Regions from separate parts of the Streptomyces sp. NPDC127197 genome, predicted to be linked through region 2. Evidence: riboswitches for the same ligand, from Rfam matches in the RefSeq annotation. Region 2 holds a riboswitch; the other holds the start of a gene.

Region 1 (7,637 bases), on a different contig from region 2:
CGCGAGTTGCAGCGCAGGGTCGAGACCACCGCTCCGGTACTGCGCCGCGGCGAACGAACCGAGCGCATCCCGCGACGAGTTGAGCTGCTCCTCCTTGCGGGCGGCCTCGTCCTGCAGCGACTGAAGCCGTTCCTCCGCCGTCTTGGCCTTCTCCTTCGCCCCGTTGTACTTCTCGGTGGCGACCTCGGCCTCCTGATACAGCTTGTCCACCTTGGCCTTGACCTGCCCCGGCGTCAGCTGCGGCTCGGCGTGCCCGATGCCGTCGACGCCGGTCGCGCTCGCCGCTCCCGCGATAGCGATCGTCGCCGCCGTACGGGCCCTGGTGCCGCCCGCCGAGCGTTGTCGGGGCTTGCGGTGCGCTGCCACTGGACTGCACGTCCTTTCGTACGACTCGGACGACCTGGACGCCCCGGACGACCGCTGGTCCGTACGGCCACCGGCGGACCGTGGGCCGCTCCGATGCGGTCTCCGCGTCCGGCGGCAGCCCGTGCAGGGGGAGCGGGGCCACCGCCGGACCTTCTCGGCGGAGGTGTCCGGCTGCCGCCCCTGGCCCGGACGGCGGTGGGGAGCCGGTCACCTGGTGCAGGACGCTAGACCTGGGTGTGTCGGACCGGTAACGCGTTGTGCGGAACTGACAGGAGGGGACCGCGGGGTGACCGTATGCGACCGTGATCCCGGTCCGTGGCCGTCGCCTTCACGCAGCGCGATGACCGATGTGCGGTTTACGGGGTATACGTGCATGCAGAGGTGCTATGGCGCGCATATATGCATCCGCGTCCCGCGCCCCAGACCGCCGGGCGCCGGGTCGGCGGGCCGGTGCCGGGCGGGGTCCGGGCCCTGATTAGGCTCCGGCTCCATGGACGTACTCATCAACCTCTTCGTCGGCCTGCACATCATCGGCATCGCCGCCCTGCTCGGCGGTTTCTTCACCCAGATGAAGGCGATGGGCGAGGGCACCGCCCGATTCGGCCCGGGGATGCTGCACGGTGCGCTGACCATGCTGGTCACCGGTGTGATCCTGGTCGGTCTCAACCAGGCCGACGACCAGTCCGTCAACAACATCAAGATCGGTGTGAAGCTGGCCCTGCTGATCGTGATCCTCGGTCTCGTCTATGTGAAGCGGGACGAGGAGAAGGTGGACAAGGGCCTGTTCGGCCTGGTGGGCCTGCTGACCACAGCGAACGTCTTCATCGCGGTGCTCTGGACCTGAGCCCCGGCCGAGGCCCGCGGCTCACGGTCTGGGGTGCCCGGGCGCCGCGGGGCGTACGGCCTCCCGGGCGGCCGCGACCGCCCCGACCGCGACCGCGAGCCACGCCGCCACCGCGATCCACAGCAGCACCTCCCCGGGCCACTCGAGCCATGAGACGTCGACGGCGGCGGCGACGGCCAGCGTCGCCGCCGCCGTCATACCCATCGGGAAAACCGTGGACCAGCGGCACACGTCGTAGCGCAGACGCGGCCGGACCACCTCGGCGACGAGCAGTACGGCGTACCAGCCCAGGTCGAGGACGAGCAAGGCGACGGTCACGGTCCGCAGGACGCCGCTGTTGTCGTCGTTCCAGAGGTACAGGCCCGGTCCGTCGGCGGCGATGAGTTTCGCCCCGGCGAGCGCCGAGATCGCCGCCGCGCCGCCCGCGACCCACTGGTCCCCCGGCCCCTCGATCACCTGCCGCAGATCGAAGCGGGCCAGTGCGAGGCCGTACAGCACCAGGCCCAGCCAGAACAGTACGAGCGCCGCGTGTGCGAGCCACGCCGCCGACTCGGCCTTCGCGAGGGTCGCGCCGAGCACGGCGAGCCCCTGCGTGGCCACGGTCCCGAGGAACACCGCCCCCGGCATACGCCGCCGCTGCCAGTGCCGCACGACGGGCACCAGCAGCACCGGCCACAGCAGCGTGGCCAGCGCCAGCAGCGCCGCGGCCAGGAGCTGCCAGTCCAGCGCGGACAGGCGGGTCCCCAGCACGGTGGTCGCGGCGACGGCGGTGAGCGCCGCCGGCGTTCCCGCCTCCCTCACCCAGCGCTCCCGCTGCCGCAGCAGCCGCGTGAGGAAGTCCGCCGCCAGGGCCAGCCATGCCGCGCAGGCCATCACGAGGAGGATTCGGGACAGGACCTCGTAGCCCGTCAGGTGCAGGCCGACCGAGACGATGCCGGTCGCCATGACGGCGGCCCCGGCCGCCGGCGGATGCTGCGCCCACCAGGCGCGGAGGGGGGAGGAGCCGGGCATGCGCCGATGCTAAGGAGCCCCGCGCGTCGCGCGAGCGGGCCACGCGCGCCGACACTCGAAAACCACGCGGGCGCGCGGCAACGGGCTCACACCGAGCGTGCGCCGTTTCGGGGGCGCGCGAGCCTGCAGGCGCCTCTCGTACGCGCCTGCCCAACAGCACCCCACGCGCGCGTGCCTGCGGAAAACGCCCCCACGCGCGTGCCCACGGAAGCCTCCCCGGGCGTGCCATCCGGCCCGCCCCTTGCCTCCGCCTGTCAGGCCGGTCGTACCACGCTGTGGATGGACGACTCCCCGTCGTAGTAGATCGACTCCTCGCGCACGTACGTGCCGGGCTTCGGGGCGTGGATCATCATGCCGTTGCCGATGTAGATGCCGACGTGGGTGACGTCGTCGTAGAAGAAGACCAGGTCGCCGGGCTGGGCGGCCGCGAGGGAGACCGTGGTGCCCGCGTTCACCTGGTCGTAGGTGGTGCGCGGGAGGGAGACGCCGGCGGCCTTCCACGCGCCCTGGGTGAGGCCGGAGCAGTCGTAGGAGTCCGGGCCGGTCGCGCCCCAGACGTACGGCTTGCCGATCTGCGCGCGGGAGAAGGCGAGCGCCTTCTCGGCCTTGGTGGCGTACGAGGAGTCGGGGGCCGAGGTGTCGGAGCCCGTCTCGGTCCCTGTGCCCGTATCCGTGGAGGAGCCGCTTCCGGTCTCCTCCTGCTGCGCGGCGGCCTCCTGGCGCTGCCGCTCCTCCTCCGCCTGCTGCCGGGCGAGCTCCGCGGCCTTGCGCTCGGCCTCCTCCTGCTTCTTCTTCTCGATCGCCGCCAGCCGCGCCTTCTCCTCGGCGGTCAGCTGCGACAGCAGTTCGCGCGCGTCGGCGAGCTTCTTCTGGACGGTGGCCTTGGCCGTCTTCAGATCGCTCTGCGACTCCGTGAGCGTCTCGAGGCTCTCGGTGGCCTCCTGGCGCTTCTCCATCGTCGCGGACTGCTGGGTGAAGTAGTCGTCGACCGCGCCCTTCTGACGGCTGGTCAGCCTGCCCATCAGCTGGGTCTGGTCGAAGTAGTCCTGCGGCGAGTCCGCGAGCAGGAAGGTCGCGGTGTCGGGGGCGGAGGCGCCGGTCCGGTACTGAGCCGCTGCGTACGAGCCCAGCTCCTCGCGCGCCTCGTTGAGCTTCTGGGTGCGCTGGGCGACGTCGTCGAGGAGGGTGTCGACCTGCTTGCGCTGTTTCGCGGTCTTCTCTTTGGCTGCGTTGTACTTCTCGGTCGCCGACTCCGCCTGGCGGTAGAGATCGTCGACCTTCTTCTCGACTTCTTCGAGGCTCGGCTTGTCGTCGGCCGAGGGGGTGGCATTGGCCGTCTGGGAGAGCAGGGCCACAGACGTGAGGGCAGCCGTGGCAAGCGCGGGGGTCCGTATGCCTGCGACGCGCGCGCCCGTGGGACGCGACTTACGGTGCGACGCCAAGGGAGGCGACTCCTTCCATGGGCCGCCTACCGGGTTAGCTGTCGGGTTCGGGCGGGTGGTTCGGAAGGGTTGCCCTACGGTCCCCTCCCGGGAAGGGAGTCGGACCGATTCACCCCAGAGTCGGTTGGGTCCCCGGCTCCGGCAGCCACGGGGGCGCACCGGACTCGGCGGAGGCCGTGCGGCCCGGCGACGTTCGCCGGTGGGGGTCGTACGGCCTGCCCGGCACGGTAGCCAACTCGTGTGGTGCGTGTGAAGGTTGGTGGGTGATATGCCCGATACATTTTCGTGACTTTCAGTCAGTGGTCGCGGGTGGTATTGGGGTGGGCTCGGAGAGTGAGCCGACGTCGAGGTGGGTAGGGACGAAAGATCGCCGGCCGCTGCATCCGATGTGATTCCGGCCGCACTACCAAGATCGACGGTATTCCGGCCGGGGATGTTCTCGGGGCGGCCGCGGGTTGTCAGTGGGGCGCCCTAGACTCGGAGAGCGATGAGCAGCCTCTTTGACGACAGCTTCCTGGCGGACCTCCAGGCCCCGCGGGCCCACGAGGAGCACCCGCCGCCGCCCGAGGACGATCACGTTCCGGAGCCGATCCCGGACGATCTGTTCGGCGGGAAGTTCGACGTGCCCCCGGACCGGGACATGTACTACCGCGACGGCGCCCCGCGTCCGGCCATGGACGCGGCAGCGCTCCTGGAGGGGCTGAATGACAACCAGCGCGCCGCCGTCGTCCACTCCGGCTCCCCCCTGCTCATCGTGGCCGGCGCCGGCTCCGGCAAGACCCGCGTGCTCACCCACCGCATCGCCCACCTCCTCGCCGAGCGGGGCGTGCACCCGGGCCAGATCCTCGCGATCACCTTCACCAACAAGGCCGCCGGCGAGATGAAGGAGCGCGTCGAGCAGCTCGTCGGCCCGCGCGCGAACGCGATGTGGGTCATGACCTTCCACAGCGCGTGCGTGCGCATCCTGCGCCGGGAGAGCAAGAAGCTCGGCTTCACGTCGTCGTTCTCGATCTACGACGCCGCCGACAGCAAACGCCTCATGGCCCTGGTCTGCCGCGACCTGGACCTCGACCCCAAGCGCTACCCGCCCAAGTCCTTCAGCGCCAAGATCAGCAACCTCAAGAACGAGCTGATCGACGAGGAGGACTTCGCCGCCCAGGCCACCGACGGCTTCGAGAAGACCCTCGCCCAGGCCTACGCTCTGTACCAGTCGCGGCTGCGCGAGGCGAACGCCCTCGACTTCGACGACCTGATCATGACGACGGTCAATCTGCTCCGCGCCTTCCCGGACGTCGCCGAGCACTACCGCCGCCGCTTCCGCCATGTACTCGTCGACGAGTACCAGGACACCAACCACGCCCAGTACGCCCTCGTACGCGAACTCGTCGGCACCGGCGAGCACGACGAGGACGTACCACCCGGCGAGGGCAACCTGCCGCCCGCCGAGCTGTGCGTGGTGGGTGACGCCGACCAGTCGATCTACGCCTTCCGCGGGGCGACCATCCGCAACATCCTTCAGTTCGAGGAGGACTACCCGGACGCGACGACCATCCTGCTGGAGCAGAACTACCGCTCCACCCAGACGATCCTCTCCGCCGCCAACGCCGTCATCGAGCGCAACGAGTCCCGCCGCCCGAAGAACCTCTGGACCAACGCGGGTGCGGGCGCGCGCATCACCGGCTATGTCGCCGACACGGAGCACGACGAGGCCCAGTTCGTCGCCGACGAGATAGACCGCCTCACGGACGCGGGCGAGGCGAAGGCCGGGGACGTCGCCGTCTTCTACCGGACGAACGCCCAGTCCCGTGTGTTCGAAGAGATCTTCATCCGCGTCGGCCTGCCCTACAAGGTCGTCGGCGGCGTGCGCTTCTACGAGCGCAAGGAGGTCCGGGACGTCCTGGCCTACCTGCGCGTGCTGGCCAACCCGGAGGACTCGGTCCCGCTGCGCCGTATTCTCAACGTCCCCAAGCGGGGCATCGGCGACCGCGCGGAGGCGATGATCGACGCCCTCTCCCAGCGGGAGAAGATCAGCTTCCCGCAGGCGCTGAAGCGCGTGGACGAGGCGTACGGCATGGCCGCGCGCTCCACGAACGCCGTCAAGCGGTTCAACACGCTCATGGAGGACCTCCGAACGATCGTCGAGTCCGGCGCCGGCCCCGCGACGATCCTGGAGGCAGTGCTCGAACGCACCGGCTACCTCGCCGAGTTGCAGGCCTCCACCGACCCGCAGGACGAGACCCGGATCGAGAACCTCCAGGAACTCGCCGCCGTGGCCCTGGAGTTCGAGCAGGAGCGCAGTGAGGGCGAGCAGGGCACGCTGGCCGACTTCCTGGAGCAGGTCGCGCTGGTCGCCGACTCCGACCAGATCCCGGACGAGGAGGAGGGCGACGGCGTCATCACGCTGATGACCCTGCACACCGCCAAGGGCCTCGAATTCCCGGTCGTCTTCCTGACCGGCATGGAGGACGGCGTCTTCCCGCACATGCGTGCCCTCGGCCAGACCAAGGAACTGGAGGAGGAGCGCCGCCTGGCGTACGTCGGCATCACGCGCGCGCGTGAGCGGCTGTATCTGACGCGCTCGGCAATGCGGAGCGCGTGGGGGCAGCCCTCGTACAACCCGCCCTCCCGCTTCCTGGAGGAGATCCCGGCGGCGCATGTGGACTGGAAGCGCACGGGTGGTTCCCTGGCTCCGGCGGGCCCGGTCTCGGGTGTGGCGGCTTCGCTGTCCTCGTCCCGCTCGCGCTCGTCGGCGTCAGGCGCGTCCGGGTTCGCCACGCGCCGGACCGCCGAGAAGCCCGTGGTCTCCCTCGCGGTGGGGGACCGGGTGACGCACGACCAGTTCGGGCTCGGGACCGTCGTCGCTGTGAAGGGCACCGGCGCGAACGCGGAGGCGACGATCGACTTCGGGGACACCAAGCCGAAGCGACTGCTTCTGCGGTACGCGCCGGTGGAGAAGCTGTAGCTGTTCCGGGTGGTACGAAGTGAGCCCCCGCTCACTCGGCGGGGGCTCAGGGGAAGCTTCGGGGCTTACGTCGGCTCGAGCCCGTGGCTGCGCAGCCAGGCCAGCGGGTCGACCGCCGAACCGCCGCCCGGCCGCACCTCGAAGTGCAGGTGCGGTCCGGTCGAGTTGCCGGAGTTGCCGGAGAGCGCGATCGGGTCGCCGGCCTTGACGGTCGTACCGGACGCGACCTGGTAGCTGGAGAGGTGGCAGTACCAGGTCTCCGTGCCGTCCATCGCCGTCACGATCATCATGTTGCCGTACGCGCTGTTGTACTCCGTACGGACGGTGCCGTCGGTCGCGGCCATCACGGTCGAGCCGTACGAGACCGGGAAGTCGATGCCGGTGTGCACGGACATCCAGTTGATGCCGGCCTGGCCGTAGTAGGCGCTGAGCCCGTGCTGTGCGACCGGCAGGGCGTACTTGGGACGCAGCCGTTCCTTGCGGGCTGCCTCCGCCGCAGCCCTCTTCTTCTCGGCCGCCTGCTGCGCCTTGAGGTCGATGCGCTCCTGGGTACGGCTGGCCCGGTCGGCGAAGTCGTCGGCTTCCGCGGTGAGGCTCTCGAGCTGGGTGTCCAACTGGTTGTTGGCGGCCGACGGCTTCACCGCAGGGGCGTCCGCCGCGGTCGTCGACGCGTCCTGGTCGTCGCCGCCGAGGTTGCCGACGGAGGCGGCGGCGATGCCCGCCACGCCCATGACACACGCCGAGGGCACGGCGACGGTCAGCAGTGCCGAGCGCTTCGCGGGCGTACGGCGACGGGAGCGGGCCCCACTGCGGGAGGCCGCCCGCGAGACCGGGGCCGGGGTGACCTCCTCCTGGTCGTCGAGGAGGGACGGGGTCGTGGCGGGCATCTCGCCGGTCACGCCCGACTCGCCGTCACCCGCGTTCGGTTCGTCGTAGTCGACGTGCTCGAAGGTGGCAGTCGCCTGCTGATCGAAGGGCTCGGCGTGCGAGCCGAAGTTCTCGGCGTGGTGCT
Region 2 (7,637 bases):
GAATCTGTGAGGGCCTGATGTTGGAGATCGCCGAGAACGGGCGTACGTGGCTGCTGTCGGGGCCCACGAGCAGCTATGCCGTCCACCTCACCGACGACGACGAGCTGCTGCATCTGCACTGGGGCCCGCGGATCGCGCTCGCCGACGCCGAGGCCCTCGCCGTGCGCCCCCTGCCGGACTACTGGCCCTTCGAGTCGCCGCTCGACGGGCGCGAGGAGTATCCCGTCGAGGGCGGCCCTCGCTTCGTGCGGCCCGCCCTGTCCGTGCGCACCGACGAGCGGCGCGGCACCGAGTGGGGTTTCGAGGCCCATGAGGCCGCGGACCAGGAGCTGCGGCTGCGCTTCCGCGACACCGGGCTGGCGATCACCCTGCACTACCGGATGCGTGATGACGTCGTGGAGCGCTGGGTGACCGTGCACAACGACGGGCCCGAGGCCGAGCTGCTGCGTGCCGACTCCGCGACCTGGACCCTCCCGGACCGCGACACATGGCGGCTGTCCCAGCTGCACGGCCGCTGGGCCGCGGAGTCCCGGCTCGTGCGCTCCCCCCTCACCTACGGTGAGAAGGTCATCGGCAGCCGCCGCGGACACACCGGCCACCAGCATCTGCCGTGGGTGGCGCTGGACACCGACGCGACCGAGGAGCGCGGCGAGGTCTACGGCTGCGCCCTCGCCTGGTCGGGCTCGTGGCGGATCGCCGTCGCACAACTGTCGGACGCGCGCGTGCAGATCACCGGCGGAGCCGGCTACGACGACTCCGGCCTGCTGCGGCTGGCGGCGGGAGAGTCCTTCACCACCCCTGTCTTCGCCGGCCTCTGGAGCGACGGCGGCTTCGGCGGTGCCAGCCGCGCCTGGCACGCCTACCAGCGCGCCTACGTCATTCCGGACGCCGAGCGGGACCGGCCGGTGCTGTTCAACTCCTGGGAGGCCACCGAGTTCGACATCAGCGAGGAGCAGCAGCGGGCGCTCGCCCGGCGGGCCGCGGCGATCGGCGTCGAGCTGTTCGTCGTCGACGACGGCTGGTTCGGGACGCGCACCAGCGACCGCGCCGGGCTCGGCGACTGGACACCCAACCCCGACCGCTTCCCGGCCGGGCTCAAGCCGCTCGCCGACGACGTGCACGCGCTCGGGATGCAGTTCGGGATCTGGGTCGAGCCCGAGATGGTCAACCCGGACAGCGAGCTGTACCGCGCCCACCCGGACTGGGTGCAGTTCCAACCGGGGCGAAAGCGGACAGAACTTCGCAATCAGCTCGTACTGAACCTTGCGCGGGAGGATGTGCAGGACTACCTCTGGGAGCAGCTGCACGGGCTCCTGTCCAGCGCCCCGATCGACTACGTGAAGTGGGACTTCAACCGTTGCTTCACCGATGCCGGCTGGCCCGGTGAGCCATATCCGCAGCGGCTGTGGGTCGACCATGTGCGCGCCGTGTACGCCCTGTTGGACCGGCTGCGGGCGGCTCATCCCGGTGTCGCCTTCGAGTCCTGCTCGGGTGGCGGCGGTCGCATCGACCTCGGTGTGATGAGCCGTACCGACCAGGTGTGGACCTCCGACAACACCGATCCGCTCGACCGGCTCGCCATCCAGGACGGCTTCAGTCAGATCCACCCCGCGCGCGTGATGGCCGCCTGGGTCACCGACAGCCCCAACACCCAGCTCAACGGCCGGATCAGCTCGCTGCGCTTCCGCTTCGTCAGCGCCATGGCCGGGGTGCTCGGCGTCGGGGGCGACCTCACTCGGTGGACCGACGAGGAGCTCGCGGAGGCCCGGGACTGGGTGGCGCTCTACAAGGAGATCCGGCCACTCGTGCAGCGCGGGGACCTCCACCGGCTGCGGCCGCCACGGGGCGGGCTGAGCGCCGTCCAGTACGTACGCGGCGACGAGGCCGTCGTACTCGCCTGGCTTCAGGCGCAGAGCTACGGGGAACCCGTCCCGGCGCTGCGGCTGCGCGGTCTCGACCCCACCGCGTCGTATGAATGCCGCGAAACGGGCGAAGTGCACCGAGGTGCCGTACTGCTGCACCGCGGACTGCGCACCGGACTGCGAGGTGACCTCGATGCGACGGTTCTCCGACTGCGCCGCATCTGACTCTTCTGTCCGAATTAGCCTCTTCATTCCAACTCGCTCGGGAATAAAGGAACCTGGAGCGATGTCACGTGAGCAGCGTCATATCCGTGACCGTGAGTCGCTCGTCATGTCCACGTAATTCAAGCGCTTTTCAAGGGCATTTGCGGAACGTGACGGTTCCGGAATTCACGGAGGGTGACCGTGAATTCGGTGAACTGATCAAGAAGTAGGCGTTCGTGCGGAACCTCTTGCTTGTCCCGTTGCGTCTTGTTCGCTTACGTTCCACACCGATCCGGGCGGACGCCTAATCCTGCCGCCGCCCGGTGCCCGCGCAAACTCACCCGTGTACGGCAGGAGCGGGGGACCCACAGGTACAAATGCCTGTTCCGGTCTCCGGAACGGCTAGGGGTACAGCCGCGTTTCGGCGCGGCCGGGCATCTCCAGCCCGCACCCGACAGCTCACCTCGCAGGCGCCGGAGAGGAATTCGCCATGCCCGCGAAGGGTAAGCACCGCCGTCCGAAGACCCAGCGTTTCACCCGTTCCATCGCCATTGCCGGAACCGGTGGCGCCGCACTCGCCCTCCCTCTGATGGGGGCCGCCGGCGCCCATGCTGCCACTGCGCAGTCCGCTCCGGAAAACGCCGTTCAGTCGGTCGCCGCAGAGAAGGCCGCCGCCCAGAAGAAGGCCGCCGAAAAGAAGTCCGCCGCGAAGAACGCCGGTGTGAAGACCTATTCGGTGAAGATCGGCGACTACCTTGCGAAGATCGCCGAGGATCAGAACGTCAGCGGTGGCTGGCAGAAGCTCTACCAGGACAACCGTGAGGCAGTCGGCGACAACCCGTCGCTGATCCACCCCGGCCTGAAGCTCACGATCGGCAAGAAGGCCGCGGCGAGCACGGACAAGCCGTCGTCCACTTCGCCCTCTTCCTCCTCTTCGTCGGAGTCGTCCGAGGCGTCCGAGTCGTCCGAGGCGTCGAAGTCGACGAACTCGACGGAGTCCTCGGCGAAGTCGTCCGACCAGTCGTCCGCCGAGTCCTCCTCGTCGAACGCGTCGACGGCCACCCAGAGCGCCGCCGGCACCTCCACCGGCTTCTCCGCCCCCGTGGACAGCGCCGCCGTCAGCACCGCCTACAAGGTGGCGGGCAGCATGTGGTCCAGCGGCTACCACACCGGCGTCGACTTCGTCACCCCGACGGGCACCCCGCTCAAGGCCGTGGGCGCCGGCACGGTCGTCTCCGCGGGCTGGGCCGGTGCGTACGGCAACCAGGTCGTCATCAAGCTGGCCGACGGCTACTACGCCCAGTACGCCCACCTGTCCTCGCTGTCCGTCTCCAGCGGCCAGACCGTGACCGCGGGCCAGCAGATCGGCTTCTCGGGTTCGACCGGCAACTCGACCGGCCCGCACCTGCACTTCGAGATCCGCACCACGCCGGACTACGGCTCGGACGTGGACCCGGTCGCGTACCTCCGCTCGCACGGCGTCTCCGTCGGCTGACGCACGCGCCTCGCACACCGCCGAAGGCCGGACCCCGATCCCCGGGTCCGGCCTTCGGCGGTGTGCGGACGCAGGGGTTATTCCGCAGTTGACCAACCTTTTGGCAGTGGCTTATCTCACCGCCCGTCAACCCCTTCCTACGGTCGCGTAGGTCACATTCGACGCGGAATCATGTCCCGACGTGGCAGACGATTCGAAGAATGACAGCAGATCAGTGATCGGGTCGTACGTGGCGGTGGGGGACAGCTTCACCGAGGGCGTAGGCGACCCCGGCCCCGACGGGGCGTTCGTCGGCTGGGCCGACCGCTTCGCCGTACTGCTCGCGGACCGCCGAGCCGAGGGCGACTTCCAGTACACGAACCTCGCCGTGCGCGGAAAACTGCTCGACCAGATCGTGGCGGACCAGCTTCCGCGGGCCGTCGAACTCGCGCCGGACCTGGTCTCGTTCTGCGCCGGCGGCAACGACATCCTCCGGCCCGGCACCGACCCGGACGACGTCGCCGAGCGCTTCGAGCGGGCGATCGCCGCGCTGACGGCCGTCGCGGGCACGGTGATGGTGACGACCGGCTTCGACACCCGGGGCGTACCCCTGCTGAAGCACCTGCGCGGCAAGATCGCCACCTACAACGGGCATGTGCGGGCCATCGCCGACCGGTACGGCTGTCCGGTGCTCGACCTGTGGTCCCTCAGGTCCGTTCAGGACCGCAGGGCCTGGGACGACGACCGGCTGCACCTCTCGCCCGAGGGGCACACGCGCGTGGCGCTGCGGGCCGGTCAGGTCCTCGGCCTCGCCGTCCCCGCCGATCCGGAGCAGCCCTGGCCGCCACTTCCGCCGCGCGGCACGCTCGACGTCCGGCGGGACGACGTCCACTGGGCGCGCGAGTACCTGGTGCCGTGGATCGGCCGCCGATTGCGCGGCGAGTCGTCGGGCGACCACGTGACGGCGAAGGGGACGCTGTCGCCGGACGACATCAGGATGCGGATCGCGTCGGTGGCTTGAGGCACATCCGTGGCGGACGCCAGGGAGCGGGTCGTTCCGATCGCCTACGTCGGACCGGCCCGCGTCCGGCGCGGGCGGGCGTACGCCATGAACCGCAACCTGGTCCTCGCGGACGGCTCACGACCGCCCGGCCGACGGCACCTCAGTCAGTCCCAGCTCGCGGGCGAGCGCCTCGTCGACCCACTCCTGGGCCCGGGCGCGGGAGACCGCGCCCGCATACGACGTCAGCTGCACGGCGAGGCCGTCGAGCAGGGCCGTCAGCCGCAGCGCCGCGCCCATGGGGTCCGGGCAGCGGAACTCGCCGGCGGCCACGCCCTCGGCGATGACCTCGGCGATCGCCGCCTTCCAGCGCCTGTCGAGGTCCCGGGTGACCTCCTGCAGGGCCGGCTCACGCAGGGCGGCAGCCCAGCCCTCTATCCACAGCCGCCAGCCCTTGGCCTGGCCCGTCGGGGCGTACCAGCGCACGGCCGACCGCAGCCGGCGCAGCGCCGTCGTGCGCCGGCCGAGCAGCTTGCTCAGCTGGGCCAGGTCGTCCTCGGCGGCGTATGCGAACGCGGCGGCGACGAGCTTCTCCTTCGTCGAGAAGTGATAGAGCACCAGCGCGTTGCTCACGCCGAGCGTGGAGGCCACGTCGGCGATCCGGACCGCCGCGACACCCCGCGCCTCGATCTGCTCCACGGCGGCGCGCAACAACTCCTCGCGCCGTTCCGCCACGCTCAACCGCACTCTCGCCACGCGTTCACCCTAGGCCCTGTCGCACATCGGTGCGCACGCGCGCGCGTGCGGCCGTCACCGGTACCAGCCGTAGCGTTCCGCGAGTACCGGGAGCCGGGCCGCCGCGACGGCGTGCGCGGCGGTCCGTGGTGTCGTGCCGTCGGTCTGCGCGCGGGACAGGACGAGGTCGACGAGAGCGCGCATCGAGTGGCGCGTGTACGTGAACGCCTCGTCCGCGTCGGCGCTGATGTCGCCGAAGAGGGTCCACCACCACCAGGCGTTCGTCCCGGAGTTGACCACCACGTCCGGCAGGACCGTGACTCCGCGCGCGGTCAGCAGCTCCTCCGCCTCCGGCAGTACGGGCATGTTGGCCGCCTCGACGATCCAGCGGGCGGTGATCCGGTCCTGGTTCGTGGTGTCGATCGCGTAGGAGACTGCCGCCGGCACCAGCACCTCCGCGTCGGCGGACAGCCAGGCGTCACCGGCCGGTTCACGGTCCCCGGGCCGCAGTACGCCGCGGTCCACCACGCCGTACGCGTCCCGCGCGGCGAGCAGCGCGTCGACGTCGAGCCCGTCGGGGTTGGCGATGGTGCCCTTGATGTCGGCGACCGCCACGATCGTCAGACCCGCGCGCGCGAGGAACCGTGCGGTGGCTCCACCCATGGTGCCCAGCCCCTGTACGGCGACCCGCGTCCCGGCATACGGCACTCCGGCCCGGTCGAGGGCCGTGAGCAGCGACTCGGCAACCCCGCAGCCGCCGACCAGCTCGTCGAGCCCGATGCCGTCCACCTCGACCGCGAACGCGTCGGCGAGCCTCTGCCTGGCGGTGGCCTCGTCGTCGAGCAGCGGATACACGGCCTGGATCGACGAGACGAGCCCCGCCTCGGTGGCGGCCCGGTCCACGAGGTCCTGGGTGAGGCCGAGGTCCTCGCCCGTGGTCCAGCAGCTCTCGACGTACGGCCGCACGGCCCGCAGGTACCGCACCAGGATTCCGTACGCCTCAGGGTCCCGCGGGTCGCAGTCGATACCGCCCTTGGCGCCGCCGAGCGGGACGTAGCGGCCCTCGGGGTTGTAGTGCAGCGCCTCCTTCACGGTCATGCCGCGCGCGAGCCCGGTGACCTCGTCCACCGTGCAGCCCGCGCGCATCCGCAGCCCGCCGCTGGCGACGCCGCGCACCAGCCGGTCGACGACCAGGAAGCCCTGGCGGCCGGTGACGTGGTCGGTCCAGGTGAGCGACAGCAGGGGGGCGGTCATATGGAGACTCCTCGGGGCGGATCGGCCAGTGATTACTGACTCCTGGTTCAGTATGGGGCCTGGTCGGCGCGGGAGTGTCGGAGGGGCGGACCATAATGGGAGGCCTTACCGACTCCACCTGGAGGTACCGTGGCCGGTTCCCGTTCCCTGAGCTCCGGGCTCCGCGCACTGCAGCCCGAGGCCTTCGGCGCGGATCCGAGCGGTGAGCGCATGGCGCGCATCCGCAGATCTCCCTACTTCAAGGACGGGGTCTTCCAGAATCCCGGCGGCCCCTCCCGGACCCGGCCGTCGGGGTCGCCACTGGACTTCGCGAAGAAGTACTTCGACAAGGAAGACCGCACACGCCGCTCCCCGAAGGGTGCGGTGCCGGTGCACGCCACCACGCTCGCCGACCTCGCCAAGCCGCCGGCCACCGGTCTGCGGCTGACCTGGATGGGCCACTCCAGCGTCCTCGCGGAGATCGACGGACAGCGGGTGCTCTTCGACCCTGTCTGGGGCGAGCGCTGCTCACCGTTCGCCTTCGCCGGCCCCAAGCGCCTGCACCCGGTGCCGGTCCCGCTGGCGGCGCTCGGCCCGGTCGACGTCGTCGTCATCTCGCACGACCACTACGACCACCTGGACATGCCCACGATCAAGGCGCTGGCCGGCACGGACACCCTGTTCGCCGTCCCGCTCGGCGTCGGCGCACACCTCGAGCACTGGGGCGTGTCCGCCGAGCGGCTGCGCGAACTGGAGTGGCACGAGACGACGCGGGTCGGCGGGCTCACCCTGACCGCCACCCCCGCCCGTCACTTCTGCGGCCGTGGCCTGCGCAACACGCAGCACACGCTGTGGGCCTCCTGGGTCGTGGCGGGGGACGAGCACCGGATATTCCACAGCGGTGACACCGGGTACTTCGAGGGCTTCCAGGACATCGGCGCCGACTACGGCCCGTTCGACGCGACGATGATCCAGCTCGGCGCGTACAGCGAGTTCTGGCCCGACATCCACATGACTCCGGACGAGGGCATGCGCGCCCACCTCGACCTTCAGGGCGGGGAGCCGGGCGGCGTGCTGCTGCCGATCCACTGGGGGACCTTCAACCTCGCCCCGCATGCCTGGGCCGAGC

What was found. Region 2 has a riboswitch for cyclic di-AMP ahead of ACFVJQ_RS39665 (peptidoglycan DD-metalloendopeptidase family protein). Riboswitches for the same ligand answer to the same signal wherever they lie in the genome.
Region 1: linked by a shared signal. The riboswitch ahead of ACFVJQ_RS04690 (NlpC/P60 family protein) and the one ahead of ACFVJQ_RS39665 (peptidoglycan DD-metalloendopeptidase family protein) in region 2 are both predicted to bind cyclic di-AMP.

Annotation. Positions count from the first base shown of each region.
Region 1 is NZ_JBHXVG010000002.1:442,258-449,894, reverse strand. It holds gene ACFVJQ_RS04705 (NlpC/P60 family protein) at 1-366, opposite strand, end outside; gene ACFVJQ_RS04700 (hypothetical protein) at 857-1,210, shown strand; gene ACFVJQ_RS04695 (tellurite resistance/C4-dicarboxylate transporter family protein) at 1,232-2,221, opposite strand; gene ACFVJQ_RS04690 (NlpC/P60 family protein) at 2,476-3,663, opposite strand; cyclic di-AMP (ydaO/yuaA leader) riboswitch at 3,671-3,843, opposite strand; gene pcrA (DNA helicase PcrA) at 4,151-6,625, shown strand; gene ACFVJQ_RS04680 (M23 family metallopeptidase) at 6,691-7,637, opposite strand, start outside.
Region 2 is NZ_JBHXVG010000048.1:37,590-45,226, reverse strand. It holds gene ACFVJQ_RS39670 (alpha-galactosidase) at 18-2,087, shown strand; cyclic di-AMP (ydaO/yuaA leader) riboswitch at 2,395-2,552, shown strand; gene ACFVJQ_RS39665 (peptidoglycan DD-metalloendopeptidase family protein) at 2,557-3,561, shown strand; gene ACFVJQ_RS39660 (SGNH/GDSL hydrolase family protein) at 3,776-4,561, shown strand; gene ACFVJQ_RS39655 (TetR family transcriptional regulator C-terminal domain-containing protein) at 4,679-5,296, opposite strand; gene ACFVJQ_RS39650 (Glu/Leu/Phe/Val dehydrogenase dimerization domain-containing protein) at 5,351-6,529, opposite strand; gene ACFVJQ_RS39645 (MBL fold metallo-hydrolase) at 6,659-7,637, shown strand, end outside.